One region of the Moorella sp. E308F genome, then DNA from elsewhere that is predicted to be linked to it. Evidence: riboswitches for the same ligand, from Rfam matches in the RefSeq annotation. Region 1 holds a riboswitch; the other holds the start of a gene.
What was found. A riboswitch is a leader RNA that binds a small molecule or an ion and turns the genes downstream of it on or off. The one in region 1 is predicted to bind molybdenum cofactor.
Positions count from the first base shown of each region.

Region 2: another riboswitch for molybdenum cofactor. It lies ahead of E308F_RS00175 (Rossmann-like domain-containing protein); the one in region 1 lies ahead of modA (molybdate ABC transporter substrate-binding protein).

Region 1 covers NZ_BJKN01000002.1:1,202,682-1,210,377, forward strand. Annotated here, with positions in the region: gene mobA (molybdenum cofactor guanylyltransferase) at 10-627, opposite strand; gene E308F_RS12530 (ABC transporter ATP-binding protein) at 725-1,825, opposite strand; gene E308F_RS12535 (ABC transporter permease) at 1,822-2,625, opposite strand; gene modA (molybdate ABC transporter substrate-binding protein) at 2,668-3,537, opposite strand; molybdenum cofactor riboswitch at 3,626-3,765, opposite strand; gene E308F_RS12545 (selenium metabolism-associated LysR family transcriptional regulator) at 3,829-4,743, opposite strand; gene E308F_RS12550 (L-lactate dehydrogenase) at 4,811-5,764, shown strand; gene E308F_RS12555 (helix-turn-helix domain-containing protein) at 5,766-6,524, opposite strand; gene E308F_RS12560 (YckD family protein) at 6,690-7,088, shown strand; gene E308F_RS12565 (peroxiredoxin family protein) at 7,182-7,688, opposite strand.
Region 2 covers NZ_BJKN01000001.1:22,360-30,055, reverse strand. Annotated here, with positions in the region: gene E308F_RS00205 (metal ABC transporter permease) at 1-239, shown strand, start outside; gene E308F_RS00200 (class I SAM-dependent methyltransferase) at 280-885, shown strand; gene yedE (YedE family putative selenium transporter) at 1,169-2,230, shown strand; gene E308F_RS00190 (DUF3343 domain-containing protein) at 2,254-2,805, shown strand; gene E308F_RS00185 (NAD(P)H-hydrate dehydratase) at 2,805-3,683, shown strand; gene E308F_RS00180 (sulfurtransferase TusA family protein) at 3,712-3,930, shown strand; molybdenum cofactor riboswitch at 4,109-4,244, shown strand; gene E308F_RS00175 (Rossmann-like domain-containing protein) at 4,333-5,061, shown strand; gene modA (molybdate ABC transporter substrate-binding protein) at 5,118-5,903, shown strand; gene E308F_RS00165 (ABC transporter permease) at 5,923-6,720, shown strand; gene E308F_RS00160 (ABC transporter ATP-binding protein) at 6,717-7,696, shown strand, end outside.

The sequences.
Region 1 (7,696 bases):
CTCGTGCTATCAAGGCTGCACTTCACCGGAGGTGGTGCTGTCCCGCAGCATGCGCCGCGCCCGGGCCAGGTCGTCCGGGGTGTTGATATTGAAGAAAATCTTCTCGGGGTCATTGGAACCAACCAGCCGGTCAACGTCCACATAACGCACCTTTACCCGGGGATAAAAGGCAAAGGCCTTATATTTTCCCTCTATCAGGCAATCTTCAATGGCTTTTAAACAATCCCGGGAATAAACGGCGTGCAGGGGCTGCAGGTACTCACCCCGGCGCGGCACTACCACATCGTAACCCGGAGCCTGTTCAAGGAGATACATTATAAAACTCGGTTGCAGGAAAGGCATATCGCAGGCCACGATAAAGTTGTATCGATAAGTTGAAGCCAAGAGGCCGGCATGGAAACCGCTTAAAGGTCCCCGGCCGGGGATAACATCCGGGACCAGGCGCGCCTTTAAGTCCCGGTACAGTTCCGGGGTATTGGTGACAACGATTATGTCAGAAAATAACGGCCGTAAAGCTGCCACGACCGTGGCCAGCATGGATTCCTTCCCCAGGGGCAGGAGGGCTTTATTGGTACCCATACGGGTACTTTTGCCTCCTGCCAGGACGATCCCGGCTGCTTCATACATTGCAAGTTGCGCCTCCGGTAAGGTGGTTCCTGGTTTTAAAATGATTATATTTGAATAAATATGTTATTGCAATCTTACCTTAGATTCTACTGCCAGATTATCCTTCTTTATCTGCCGGTAAAACCCAGAAAGAATCTTTTTTTAAAGATACAGTCACGTTGTTACCTATGCTGATAGCCATATCATGGTAAATATAACTTGGAAGCTCCAATTCAATCTCTATTCCTGTACCGGCAAGATCTAAGAACAATAAGTAACTACCATACTGGTCAAAAATCCGCCGTACAGTGGCTGGAAAAATATTAGACCGCACCCTCGGCGTCAGGGGACGGTCGGGGCGAATAATAACTATTTCCCGCGGGTTGATGCCAAAATGAATTTTATCGCCCGGCTGTATATGGGGAGTTGCCGGCAATTTAAAATCAAGCCCTTCCTCAATACGGGCGACAATTTCACCGGTGGAAAAGTCTATCACCCTGCCGCTCAAGGTATTCCGGTTTAATAATAACCTGGCTACGGCCAGGGTGGCCGGCCGGCGGTAAATCTCGTCCCGGCTGCCTATCTGGTGCAGGCGCCCGTCAATTAAAACGGCAATTTTATCCCCCAGGAGAAAGGCTTCCTGGAGGTCATGGGTGACATGGATAACCGTGACCTGGAATTGAGCAAAAATCTCCGGGAGTAAAAAAATCAACTGCCTTCTGGTAAAACTATCAAGGGCAGAAAAGGGTTCGTCCATCAATATAATATCAGGTTCTACCAGCAGGGTCCTGGCCAGGGCCACCCGCTGTTTTTCACCGCCGCTTAAAGTCAGGGGATTGGCACGGCTTAAAAGGTGTTCAATGCCAAGGAGTGCCGCTAATTCCCTGGCTCGCTCGCCGGCCCTGGCAGGCGGGATCCGGTTGGGACGGGCGCCAAAGGTGATGTTTTCCATGACAGAAAGGTGAGGAAATAAAGCAAGGTTTTGTTGAATATAACCAATCTTCCGTTCTTCCGGCAAAGCACGGGTAACGTCCCGGCCGGCAAAGAGTATCCTGCCTTTCTGGGGTTTTTTAAGGCCTGCCAGAGTATCTAACAGTACCGTCTTCCCGGCACCGGACGGCCCTAGAATAATCAGATATTCGGCTTTGTTTACCTTGAAGGAAATATCGTCCAGGTAAAAACCGGGGCCAGCTACGGTTAGATTTTCAACGTGGATCACTGGTACAATGCTCCTTTATCCGTCAGTAAACGTAAAGCCAGGAGAATTAAAAAGGCCATCAGAACTATAATGCTTACCAGGGCCACTGCCTTTTCAATTTTTACAGAAGAGAGATTTAAATAAATGGCAATCGGTAAGGTCTCGGTTTTCATCTTGGTAGCTCCTGCCAAGGTAACTGTGGCGCCAAACTCACCCAGGGCCCGGGCCCAGGAGAGTATAAAGGTAGCCATAATACCCGGTCTGGCCATGGGCAAAGTCACTCGCCAAAAGGCCCCGCTCCTGCTTTCCCCCAGGACCCGGGCCGCCATTTCATAGGCCGGGTCTATAGAGTCAAAAATGGATTTCATCAAACGAATGGCCAGAAAAATGACAATGGTGGCCTGGGCGACAATAATGCCGGTTACGTTAAAAACTACCGGGAAAAAATGCTCCTGAAAAAACAATCCTGGAGCCGTATTAAAAAAAATTAGCAGTATCGCCCCTAGGGCAACGGGTGAGATAACCACCGGCAGATCCATAATGGTATCAATAACCGCTTTAGCCGGCACGCTGAAGCGCGACAGGGCATAACCGGCAGGTATGCCAACTAAAAGGGCCAGCGTAGCCACTATAAGGGCCGATTCTAAAGAGAGGGCCAGGGCAAAATGAACCTCTCTATCTTTTAGACTGCTGAGAAGTACTTCTTTGTTCAAATAGCTAACCTGGGAGAATAAAAGTAGTAAGATATACATCGACACCATGGTAAGAAGGCCGCTGAAAGCCATGGTAAAGGCCTTAGCGGCAATTTTTTTCCCGCCCACTTTCCTTCTTCACCCTCATTTCTAAAACCCTGGCCTGGTAGCTTACCTCCAGTCTGCAGGCAACTGGTATTCGCCCCCAACCGGCGCCTCCGGGGCAAATTTACGCGCTTCTTCAATGCTTCCCAGGTAACCGTATTTCCGGAAAACTTCTTTGCCTTCTTCTGAGGTGAGAAAAGTCAAAAATAAGGCGGCCAGCTCCTTTTGCTGGGAAAAGCTGGAGATGGCTGCGGGAATATAACCAATGCGGGTTACCTGTTCCGGCGGCAAATAGATTGTTTCAATCTTGGCCGGGTCCCATTTTTGGAAGACATCCCAGCCCAAAACGGCGTCTACTTGCTTTAGGGCTACCAGATTGGCTGTTTTCTCGCAGCTTTCCGCATAAGTAACAATATTCTTTTTGACCTTGTCAGCCAGGCCGGCTTTCTCCAAGACCTCTACCCCGTAAAGGCCTACGCAGACTGTATCGGGACGTGCCAGGCCCACCCGCACCCCGGGACGGGCTAGATCGTTTAAAGACCGGATCCCTTGCGGGTTGCCCCTGGGCACATTAATAGCCGGTATAAGGTAAACCAGTATCTGTTCGGTTTGGGGATCCACAACGCCCTCTTTCTTGGCCATTTCCATAAAATCAGAAGAACCGGGGATGTAAATATCGCCCCGGCGGGATAATTTCATCTGGGAAAGAACAGAACCCGAACCGCCAAAGGTAAGGTTTACCTTAACACCGTACTTTTGCCAAAAAAGCGTAGCAATCTCCTCCAGGGGAGGTTTACTGGCGGCCCCGGCAAAAATTTGCAGCTCTTTAGTTTCTCCTTGCCTGGCCGCGTTTACGCTTTCCTTTTGCGAGGTACAACCAGTTAAAAAAAGAAGTGCCAGCATAGTAATGACTACTATCTTCAAGATTCGTCTCAAAGTTAATCAACCTCCCGCAAATTTTATGAGCCTGCCGGCCCTAAATAAGTAAATGCCCCGGCTCGCAAAGGATGCCGGGGCGTCAATGCCCTGCCACGCCGCATCTCCTTTCCGAGCAAGGGGAGGCAGGCCCGTTTCCCGACCTACCCCGTGGGTACTGACGACCCAGGCCGGTGTCCCATAGGCTGGTGGCCCTTAGGTGATACCGGCTCGGAGATGGTATGTAATTTTATTTTATCATACTCTTATCCCTTTGTCCCGTCAAGATATTGATAGTCCTTTTAGTCCCGATTAACTATTAACAGGTAACGGTAGCTGAAGATGATGTTTTTCCAAAAAACAGGTAAAGGCCTCGGCTGCCGGGCTTAAAAGCTGGCGACGCCGCACCAGGTACAAATCGCGCTTTAAATTTACACCCTGGAGGGGAACAGTAAAGAGACGGCCGAGTTTGACGCTTTTTTCCACCGCCCAGCAGGTGACCAGGGAAATACCAAGGCCGGCCTCCACGGCACTGACAATGGCTTCCGTACTCCCCAGCTCCATGACGATCTGGGAAGAATCAACGGTGAAACCGGCTTTCTGCAGGCGTTCTTCCACCACCTTGCGGGTACCCGAACCGGCCTCCCGCCAGACCAGGGCCTCGCCCTGTAAATCCCGGGGAGTTGCAACTTTAACCCCGGCCAGGCGGTGCCCCGGGGGAACAATGAGGACCAGTTCATCCTCTACCAGACGGCTATAGGAAAGGCTACGGACTCGGCCCCCGACGCCGACAACCCCAAGGTCGATTTCTCCATCCTGCAGGCGCCGGATCACTTCCTGGGAGTCGGCAATCTCTACCACGACTTCCACCCGGGGATATTCCCGCCGGAAACTACCAATCAGCCGGGGCAGGATATACTGGCCCGGCGTAGTGCTGGCTCCAAGAAGCAAACGGCCCTTCACCAACCGGGTCAGTTCTGCCAGTTCCCGCCGGCTTTGTTCCAGGTGGCGGGCAATAGCTTTAGCATGCCGGTAACAAATCTCCCCGGCCGCCGTCAGCCGTACTTCGCGGCCCCGGCGTTCAAGCAAACGCGCGCCGTAGTAATCCTCCAGGGCCTGAAGCTGTTTGCTAACCGCCGGTTGGGTAAGGTGCAGATCCTCGGCTGCCGCGGAAAGGGTGCCTTTTTCTACTGTGGTAATAAAAGTTAACCAGTAATTGAGGTTCATAATTTATAGCTCCAGCTGCCGTATAACCCTCCTAGTAACAGTGGAAAATATACGTGGAGGTGATATTATGCCCTTGCAGGGTCCTGCCAAGGTAGCCATCATCGGCGCTGGCTATGTTGGCGCCAGTACCGCTTTTGCCCTCCTCTTCAGCCCTATCGTCAAAGAAATAGTCCTCGTCGACATTAACCGCGCCCGGGCTGAAGGGGAAGCCATGGACCTCGCCCACGCGGCCACTTTAATCCGCCCCGTAAAAATTTATGCCGGGAACCCGGCCGACTGTGCCGGTGCTCGTATTATTATTTTCACCGCCGGTGCTAACCAGCAGCCCGGGGAAACCCGCCTGGACCTGGTGCACCGCAATACGGCCATTGTCCGCGAGGCCCTGCCGCCCCTTTTGCAGCACTGCCCGGATGCTTTAATCATTATGGTTGCCAACCCGGTTGATGTCCTTACCTATGTGGCCTGGAAACTCTCGGGGCTACCAGAGACCAAGGTCCTGGGCTCAGGGACTGTCCTGGATAGCGCCCGTTTTCGCCACCTTTTGAGCCGGCACCTCCACGTCGACCCCCGCAATATCCATGCCTATGTAATCGGCGAGCATGGTGATACCGAAGTGCCCGTTTGGAGTTTAGCCAATGTGGCCGGGGTATACCTGGAGGAGTTTTACCTTCTGGACGGTACTATAGAAGAAGATGCCTTCCGTATTGAAATAAGCCGCCAGGTCAAGGAGGCTGCCTATACGATCATCGAACGCAAAGGGGCTACTGCTTATGGTGTAGCCCTGGCTTTAAGTCGAATTACCGAAAGTATCCTCCGGGATGAGAAAAGCGTCCTCACCGTTTCCAGCGTCATCCGCGATCTTTACGGTCTCGAGGGTGAGGTGGCCTTAAGTCTCCCCTGTGTGGTAGGCAGCCAGGGGCGGGAAAAGGTCCTGGCCATTCCCCTGGGAACCGGGGAACTGGCTGCCCTCAGGCACTCGGCGACCATCCTCCAGGATATTATCACCCGGCTCCGTCTTTAGGTTAGTGGCAGCGTTTATAGAGCTGGATAAAATTGAGGATAAAACGGAGTTCATCCTCGGTACAATTACACACCAGGCGCAATACAGATTGTACCTGGGGTTCCATTAGCAACCGGCGTACTGCAGGGCTCATCTGGTTTAGCATCTCATCCAAACCAGCATCATCAGCTATAAAATAACAGGGAGAAATATTTAAGACTTCGCCGATTTTTTCCAGGGTTTTTAACGAAGGCTGTACCTTCCCCTGTTCTATCTGGCCGATGAGGCCGGCCGAAACTCCGGCCGCCCGGGCCAGGTCAGCCTGGGTAAAGCCCTGTTCTTCCCGGGCCTGGCGCAATTTATGTCCCAGTGAACCGCCTGTACCGATAACTGTACTTAAAGGGACATCGAGGACGGTAGTAATTTTTTTCAGGGTATCGATGGCCGGGTATACATTTCCCCTCTCTATTTCACTCAGATAGGAAATAGAGATACCGGCTTCCTCGGCCAGGGTGCTCAAACTTTTACCTTTTTTTTCCCGCAAGAGGCGGAGCCTCTCCCCCAGGGCGAGGCCCCGCTCATTACCGGCCTCCACGAGTTGCTCCCGGGGGAGATTTAAAGCCACGGCTATTTTATCAAGGGTTTTCAGGGAAGGTTTTTTCGCTCCCCGTTCGATCTCGCTTAAATATGAAACGGAAACTTCGGCTTTTTTAGCTAGGTCCTGAAGTGAATAACCCCGTTCTTCCCTCAGTTCCCGGATGCGTTTACCACAGACCCGCATTTTCTTTCGCTCTCCTGGGATTTAACTTAAATTAATTTATAGTATTATCGAATAAAGTATAAATTAAAGGCTCCAGCTCTGTCAAGTTTCAAATTTTCTTCATACTTTATTCATATTTTTATCATTCCTGCCAGGTAGAATATACCTCGAAAGGAGGTGGCGCGGGTGACGAAAAAAATTGCCCTCGTCCTCGCCATAGTGTTGATGCTGGGGGTGCTGGCACCGGTGGCCTTTGCGGCAGTTACCGACCAGCAAAAAGCTGAGATTGATTCCTTGTACCAGCAGATTATCGAGCTGCGTCAGCAAATTGTCGACAAGTATGTTGAAGCTGGCGAACTAACTAAGGAACAAGGTGAGGCGATTAAAGAAAGTATCCGGGACATGGAAGAATACCATAGCAAATATGGTATAGTTCCCGGCGCCTGCCATGGCGGGGCGGGCTATGGCATGATGGGAGGCTGGGGCCGCGGATTCCTGGGCGGTTTTGGCAATAACCCCAACCCGGGTAACCAGAATTCAGCCTTCTACGGCCCTGCCATGATGCGCGGTTATATGGGTTTGTAAAGCAACACACTACCTTATCTCTTGCTAAACTTAAGTAAAAACAGCCCCATTGTTAAGGGGCTGTTTTTTCGCGGGTAACAAGGAGGCTCAAACTCAAAGGAGATCCTTTACAAGATTATCCAGTTCTCCTGGCCCCAGGGGCCCTTGTTTGACCCGGCGGATCTGGCCCTGGCGGTCGATGATAAAGGTAGTGGGAATGCCGGCGACTCCGTAGCTCCTTGCAACCCGGCTGTCGTGGTCCAGGAGTACGAGGTAATTATGCTCCTTATTTCCCAGGAAGGCCCGGATGCCGGCCTCTGTCTCCCGCTGCATGATATTGACGGCCAGGACCTTCACCCCCTGGTCCGCCAGTCTCCCCGCTGCTTTATCCAGTTCCTCCATTTCGGCCACACAATAGGGACACCAGGTGGCCCAGAAGTTCAATACTACCACCTGGCCCTTAAAGCTTGCCAGGCTGACCTGACCACCATCCAGGGTTGGCAGGGTAAATGCAGGTGCCAGGACTTTGTTGCCCTGGCGGCCCGGCAGGATAAAGGAAGCTGCCAGGACAGCAAACATAATGACTATGATTATGAGGGGCACCTTCCAGTTTTTCGGCATGGGGTCTC
Region 2 (7,696 bases), on a different contig from region 1:
TTTTTAATCTGATTTTAAATCCGGCAGCCGCTGCTTACCAACTCACCTATAGCTTGAAACGCATGTTCTTCCTGGCGGCGCTTTTTGGTGTCCTTTCCTGCTGGGCCGGGCTTGGTGTTTCATATATCCTGGATGTTCCCAGCGGGGCGGCGATAGTCCTTACTTCGGCGGTTATTTTTGTCCTGGCAACAATTTTCTCCCCGAAACGCAAGGTAAAACAGTGGCAAGAAAATGAGTGATTGCGGGTTAAAACAATATGCGAGCGCAGGAGGGAGTTATATGCTTACCCACCGCGAGTATTTTAACAGCAAGGCTGATATTTGGGACAGCCTGTGTGCGCCGGAAGAAAAAGCCAAGCTGGAAACAATTATTAAAGGATTGAACATTGCTCCCGGCAGCACGGTGTTAGATGTGGGTTGCGGCACAGGGATATTAATTCCCTATTTACTGGCTGCCGTAGGCCCTGCTGGCCGGATAGTGGCCCTGGATATAGCCGAGGCCATGCTGGAACGGGCGCAAAGTAAAGGGTTCCCCGCTAATGTGGAGTTCATTTGCGCCGACGTTGTTTCCATACCCTATCCGGATGCTACTTTCGACGAGGTTATCTGCAACTCGGCTTTCCCCCATTTTCCCCATAAACTTAAGGCCTTAAAAGAGATGGCCCGGGTGTTGAAACCAGGCGGGCGGGTGGTTATCTGCCATACGAAAGCAAGGGAAACCATAAATAATTTGCATAGATCCCTGGGGGGCGTTATAGCCGGGGACCAGATCCCGCCGGGCAACGAAATGATGGGTATGCTGGTAGCTGCCGGGTTAACGGAAATAGAGATTGACGAGGGTCTTGATTATTACCTGGCATCTGGGTTCAAGGCGAGGTATGAGTAATCGCTAAACTACCAGCAGGATTTTTTGTACGGTTCAGAGACCCTTTTAGAGTTTGTTTAAAAGGTCTCTGAACCATTTTTTATTTTTAGAGCTCTGTTTTGTTTCATAGGTATAACAAAAAGTCATATAAAATATGAAGGAATATCCTTCCGGCGGATAGAAATGGTTATAGACAAGTGACCAATATACCGATCGAATAAAAGGAGGCAAGGGGGGGTGGCAAATCCTTTAATCATTTTATATTTATCCCTATTAATTTTATAACCGGAGGTGTTTTAAATAAATGAATAGGGTTTTTTCACCAAAAAACTTCATGATTATGGCAGGGTTTGTTGGCGGTGCCCTGGCAGCCTTTATGAGCTACCTTGGCAATCCCGCCAATATGGGCATTTGTATCGCCTGTTTCTACCGGGACATTGCCGGCGCCCTGGGTCTGCACCGGGCAGCGATAGTCCAGTATTTGCGGCCGGAAATTATGGGGATCGCTTTAGGGGCCTTCCTGTCCGCCATTGTTTTCGGTGAATTCCGGGCCCGCGGTGGCTCAGCACCCCTGGTGCGGTTCTTTTTGGGCGCCTTTTTCATGATAGGTGCCCTGGTGTTTTTAGGATGCCCGGTAAGGGCTGTATTGCGCCTTGCCGGCGGTGACTTGAACGCTGTCGCCGGCTTGGCGGGGGTAGTGGCAGGCGCCCTGGTGGGCATTTATTTTCTTAAGAAAGGTTTCAACTTGGGCCGCTGGCAATCTACCTATACAGCGGCCGGCTGGTTGATGCCGCTCTTTATGCTGGGGTTGCTCCTTCTTGCTATTGCCAAACCCTCATTTATTTTCTTCAGCAAGGAAGGCCCCGGCGCTGCCCATGCCCTGTTGGGAGTATCCCTGGCGGCAGGTTTAATTATCGGTTTTTTAGCCCAGAGAACCAGGATGTGTTTTGTCGGCGGCTGGCGCGATCTTTTCCTGGTAAAGGATACCTACCTCTTCAGTGGCATCGCGGCCTTTTTTGCGGGGGCTCTTGTAGTTAACGCCATCCTTGGTAAAATTAACATAGGTTTTGCGGGCCAGCCCGTGGCCCATACAAATCAATTATGGAATTTTTTAGGAATGGCCCTGGCCGGACTTACCGCTACCTTGCTGGGCGGCTGTCCATTACGGCAAACAGTTCTCGCCGGTGAAGGTGACACCGACGCGGGAGTGGTTATAATGGGCATGCTGGCAGGGGCTGCCTTTGCCCACAATTTCCAAATTGCCTCTAGCCCCCAGGGCCCCGGCCCCTTCGGGCCCACAGCTGTAATAATAGGTCTGGTTTTCGCCGCCGGCGTCGGGTTCTTTATGCGGGAGAGTCTAGATTAACGTAATAAGCGGGGGAATGCCAAATGGTTTTAAGCTGGCTGAAAAAAAGCTTAGAGGCCCGGGCCGGAACTGCTGACGCCAGGGGTTTGGTGATTTTCACTACGGTGGAGGAAGCTATGAAAGCCGAAAAGGTGTTGAAAAAAGCCGGCTTCGACTGCAAACTGGTAGCGCCCCCGCCCGATATGCGCAAAGGCTGCGACCTGGCCCTGGAAATCGACCTGGTCGAGCAAACGGCAGTAGCCAGGACCCTTACCGGCAGGGTGTCCTTCATGGGTATTTATCCCTTCAAGGGCGAGATGGAACCCCTACAGGTAGAAAAAGTAACCCGGTTTGCCGAGCACATTATGATAAAGTTAGGTAATATGAAACTTGTTTTTGATATAAAGACAGGTGTGATAGTTAATATTTCCGGTGGAGGGTGTCCCGATATCCCCTATCTTTATACCAGGCTGGTGGGCACCCACCTGGCTGCAGCCCCCCGGCCCAAGGACGAAGGCCGTACCCTGTGCGCCCTGATGCTCGACCGCGCCCTGGAAAAGGCTTTAGAAATTTGGAAAGGGGTAGCGCTCAATTGATGCTTATTGCCGGGACCGTCCCAGTAACAGACATGCCCCTGATCCTTGGCCGGGTGGAAAAGGAAGGAGAAAAACTTCGGGTCGACGGCCATTATTTGCCCTGTACCCAGGGGACAATGGCCATGGTAAGTGCGGCTCTGGCCACTACCTGTCACCTCGGGCTGGAACCGCCCCGGGTATTGCTGGCAGGCGATATTGGCACAGGAAAAGGAAGCAGGTTGATTTATCAGTATCTAATAGAACATATAGAGGAGCTGGCGCCCAGGGTTTTAGCTCTCCATTATTGTCTACCCATCGTTACGTTAATGCAAAAGCTCTATACCGCAGTAGAAAAATGCCGCCCCCGGCCGGTGCTAATTGCCGATGCCGGCTCCATGTATGCGGCAAAGGCGGCAGGTGTAGCGCCCCACTTTGATATTTTCACCCCGGACCCCAGTGAAATTGCTTTCCTGGCCGACCCGGAAGCCGTTCACCCGGCTTATATCAGCCGCCATCTGTTCGAGGATGCCTTCGCCCGCGTACCAGAACTAATTAAACACGCTTATGCTAACGGGGGTGCGGCCAAATGCCTCCTGGTTAAAGGAGCTGTCGATTATATAGTAAAAGATGGGGTTATCGTTGATGAGATTAAAGAGCCGGATATCCCCCAAATGGAGTGCATAGGCGGCACGGGCGATACCATCACCGGTATGGTCACTGCTTTTGCTTATGCTGAACTGGATCCGGACCAGGCGGCCAGCATCAGCGCAAAAGCCAACCGGGTAGCAGGCCAGAGGGCAAACCCGACGCCTGCCACCAGTGTTGCTGAAATCATCGACCAGTTGCCAGTCGTTTTCAGGGAAAATCTCTGCAGCTGGAGCGGTATTTGCACGAGGTAACTTCAGAATAAAAGGAGGAGATGTTTTTATGGTGGAAGTTGATGTGCGCGGGCTTTCCTGTCCCATACCTGTAGTAAAGACGAAAAAGGCCATGGAACAAAACCCGGGCCAAACCCTGGCAGTATTGACCGATAACGAGACCACCAAAGAAAACGTATCCCGCCTGGCAGAAAACCGGGGTTATCAGGTTCAGGTGGAAAAGATGGCCGGTGGCTACCGGCTATTGTTGACCCCCAATAAAAGCTAAATTGGCTTCCTTCAATATGAAATCCCTGGTATAGAATAGATGCCAGGGGTTATTTTTTACTCTGTTTGCCACCTCCCACAGCAGCACCAGGGAATCTGTTTTAGGCGGTATTATAAAATTAGAACTACCGGCAGGAATTTGCTATCTTACAGCGAATAATATAAAGAACATATGCTTAAATATTTACATCCTCCGAGCCATCCTGCCTAAAGGAATAACCCATGGCAGGTTGGCCTGGACCGCTGGTCCACGGGGTGTACCGGGAAACGGGTATGCCTTCCAGGTATTGAAAAGGAGGGGGTTGGCTATAAGAGAGCTCTCGCTTTTTAAGTTAAACCCCGCTCCGCCGTGGAGACGGGGTTTTTAATTTATTGCTGATTAACAGGAAAGGAGATAGCTTCGATGCATTTCTTAGAAGGCATCAGAGAAAAATTTTACAGGCTGGTAAAAGACAGGCACCTGAGCGGTGAGGAAGAAATCCAGGTGGTCAGCGCCCGACCCCTCACGCCTGAAGAAGCCATCGGCCGGCCGGAACGCCAGGACTTCCCTCTCTTGAAAGGTAAAGAAGTGATGCTCCAGGCCACCTTTGCTGGCGCGGTGGGGCAGGCATATACCGATATGCCGGGGAATTACCAGGGCACCCTGAAGGATGTCCTTTCCCTACCACTGCGTAACAACTACGAACGGGCCATATTTATAGCCACCCTGAACGCCGTGATGCGGCATTTCAAGCTGGTAGACAAGACCATCCACTGCCGTGATCAAGAACCGGGGCTGTGTGCTGCCCGCCTGGTAGAATATGTCCGGGAGCGTTTCGGCAACCCCCGGATTGCTTTTATCGGCCTGCAGCCGGCCATGGTGGCCAGCCTGGCCGGTCATTTTCCCATCCGGGTAACCGACCTGGACCCGGATAATGTCGGTCAGCGCAAAAACGGGGTTATGATAGAAGACGCCCGGTATACAGAGGAAATTATTGAATGGAGCGACCTGGTACTGGCGACCGGTACGACAGCGGTAAATGATACCCTGACAGCGATAGTGGGCCGGAAACCGGTTATCTTTTACGGGGTAACCATCAGCGGTATTGCCCGCCTGGCCGGTTACGAGCAGTATTGTTCTTTTGGGCATTGATTGTTGGAATGGAGGAGGAAACAACAGTGAGGCTTGCAAAATCTGTAACATTATTATTGGGCTTACTATTATTTGGGTTGCTGGTGCTGGCCGGCTGCGGTAAAAGCCAAAGCCAGCTGGGAGGTAATAATAAGGAGGCGGACAACGCTGCCGGGCGCTCCCTTTTAGTCTATAGCGGCGCCGGCCTCAAAAACCCGGTCGAGGAAATTGGTGCCGCCTTTCAAGCCAAAGCAGGGATAAAGGTTACCTATACCTTTGGCGGCGCGGCCCAGCTCAACAACCAGATCCTGTTAACCGGGCAGGGAGACGTCTACCTGCCGGGGGATATAGCGGAATTAAAGCCTATTAAAGAGAAAAACCTGGTAGCATGGGAAAAGAATGTTGTTTATCACATCCCGGTGCTGGCGGTACCGAAGGGCAACCCTGCCGGCATCCACAAATTAGCCGATCTGGGGCGGCCGGGAGTGAAAGTAGCCCTGGGTGATCCCCAGGCCAATCCTATCGGCAAGCTGGCCGACCAGCTCTTGCAAAAGCACGGCCTTCTGGAGGCAGTCAATAAAAATGTGGTGGTCAGGACGCCGACGGTAAACGAACTGGTGGTATATTTAAGCACCAAACAAGCCGACGCCGCCGTCATCTGGGAGGAAAATTACCAGGGGGCAAAAGACAGGCTCGATCTGGTGCCAGTACCCGAACTAAAGGATTACGTCAAAACAGTACCTGTGGCAGTGCTGAATTGTTCTGAAGACAAGGAGCTGGCCCAACAGCTGGCCGAATTTATAACTTCACCACCGGCCTACCAGATTTGGCAAAAATGGGGTTACAAGCCGGTTAACCCGTGAGGTTTCAGGGGGGAAAACCTTGGGGGCAAAACTTTTTAAAATGGTTAACGTGTTGATAACTTCAATGGTAGTGCTCTTTATTTTAGCAGCCGTAAGTACTGTGCTGATAAGGGGTATTCCTTACATTCCTGCCTCTCTGAAGGCGCCGGAACTGGTCTTCGCCATCAGGCTCAGCCTGATAACATCTATAGTTTCAACAACCGCCTGCCTGCTGGTAGCTATGCCGGTGGCCTATACCCTGGCCCGCTACAACCTGCCGGGCCAGGGTATAGCAGCCAATCTTTTAAGAATCCCTTTAACCCTGCCGCCAGTTGTCTCCGGCGTTTGCCTGCTCCTGCTTTTTGGCACTACGACCTTTGGCGAAATCCTAACCAGGATGGGTTTACGTTTTGTGTTTACCGTACCCGGGATTATCCTGGCCCAATTTTTCGTCAATCTTCCTTCCCTGATTACCGTTCTAAAGGCTGCTATCGAGGCCGTGGATATCCGCCTGGAATATGTGGCCAGGACCCTGGGCTGTACCCCGTCCCGGGCTTTTCTGAAGGTGACGTTACCGTTAATACGTAATAATATCCTTGCCGGCCTGGTTCTTACCTGGGGTAAAGCCCTGGGGGAATTTGGGGCGGTGCTTATGCTGGCCGGCGCCACCAGGTTTAAAACGGAAACCCTGCCCATCTCCCTTTACTTAAATATGGCTACCGGCGACATGGAGGCCCTGATGGCTTCGGCTGCCATCCTGATCCTGATCGCCGTGATTTCCCTGGCCGTTTTTGAACGGGCAGGAGTAAAGCTGTACGAGCGGGTGCCGGGCCTGTGAAAGAACGATTGTCTGGGCGTTCGCTGCGGCTATTCCGGATAACTAAAAAGATAGGCGAGTTTCAACTCCGGGATATATCTCTAGAAGTCTTTCCGGAAGAATACTTCGTTATCCTGGGGCCGACGGGTGCCGGCAAAACCGTTCTCCTGGAGGTTATTGCCGGCATGCACGCGCCGGATGCCGGCGAGATATGGCTGGGGGAAGAAAATATAACCGCCTGGCCGCCGGAAAAGAGGCGCTTTGGTTTTGTTTACCAGGATTATGCCTTATTCCCCCATATAAACGTCAGGGAAAATATTGTCTTCGGGCTCAAAAACAAAAAATTACCTCCGGGCGAGATAAAAAGGGAATTAGAAGCCGTGGCGTCCCTGCTTGGTATCGCCCACCTTCTCCGGCGTCTTCCATATACTTTAAGCGGCGGCGAGCAGCAGCGGGTGGCCCTGGCCCGGGCTTTAATAATGAAGCCCCGGGTCCTTTTACTGGATGAACCCCTATCAGCCCTGGACCCCTGTACAAAGGAGACGCTTCAGCAGGAGCTAAAGCGCCTGCACCGGTTTACCGGTACCCTGATTGTTCATGTAACCCACGATTTTGAAGAAGCCTTATACCTGGGCGACCGCATCGGGGTTCTCATGGGAGGCGGTTTGCTCCAGGTGGGCTCACCGGAGGAAATTTTTACTCGGCCGCGGACGGCGGCGGTTGCCCGCTTTGTCGGGGTGGAAAATATTTATTATAGCGATATTATCCTGCGCGGCGGCCGGAAATACGTCACCCTTGGAGGGGCGCTGCTGCAGGTAGAGACGCAATTAACCGGCCGGGCGGGTTTTTCCGTCAGGCCGGAACATATCCTGGTGAGCAGTTTGCCGCGGCCCGGGAACTGCCTGCCGGGAAAGGTGCTCGCGGTTTACCCACGGGGCTTACTGACCAGGGTAATAATCGATGCCGGCGAAAGGCTTGTCGCACTGGTTGTTGCCAG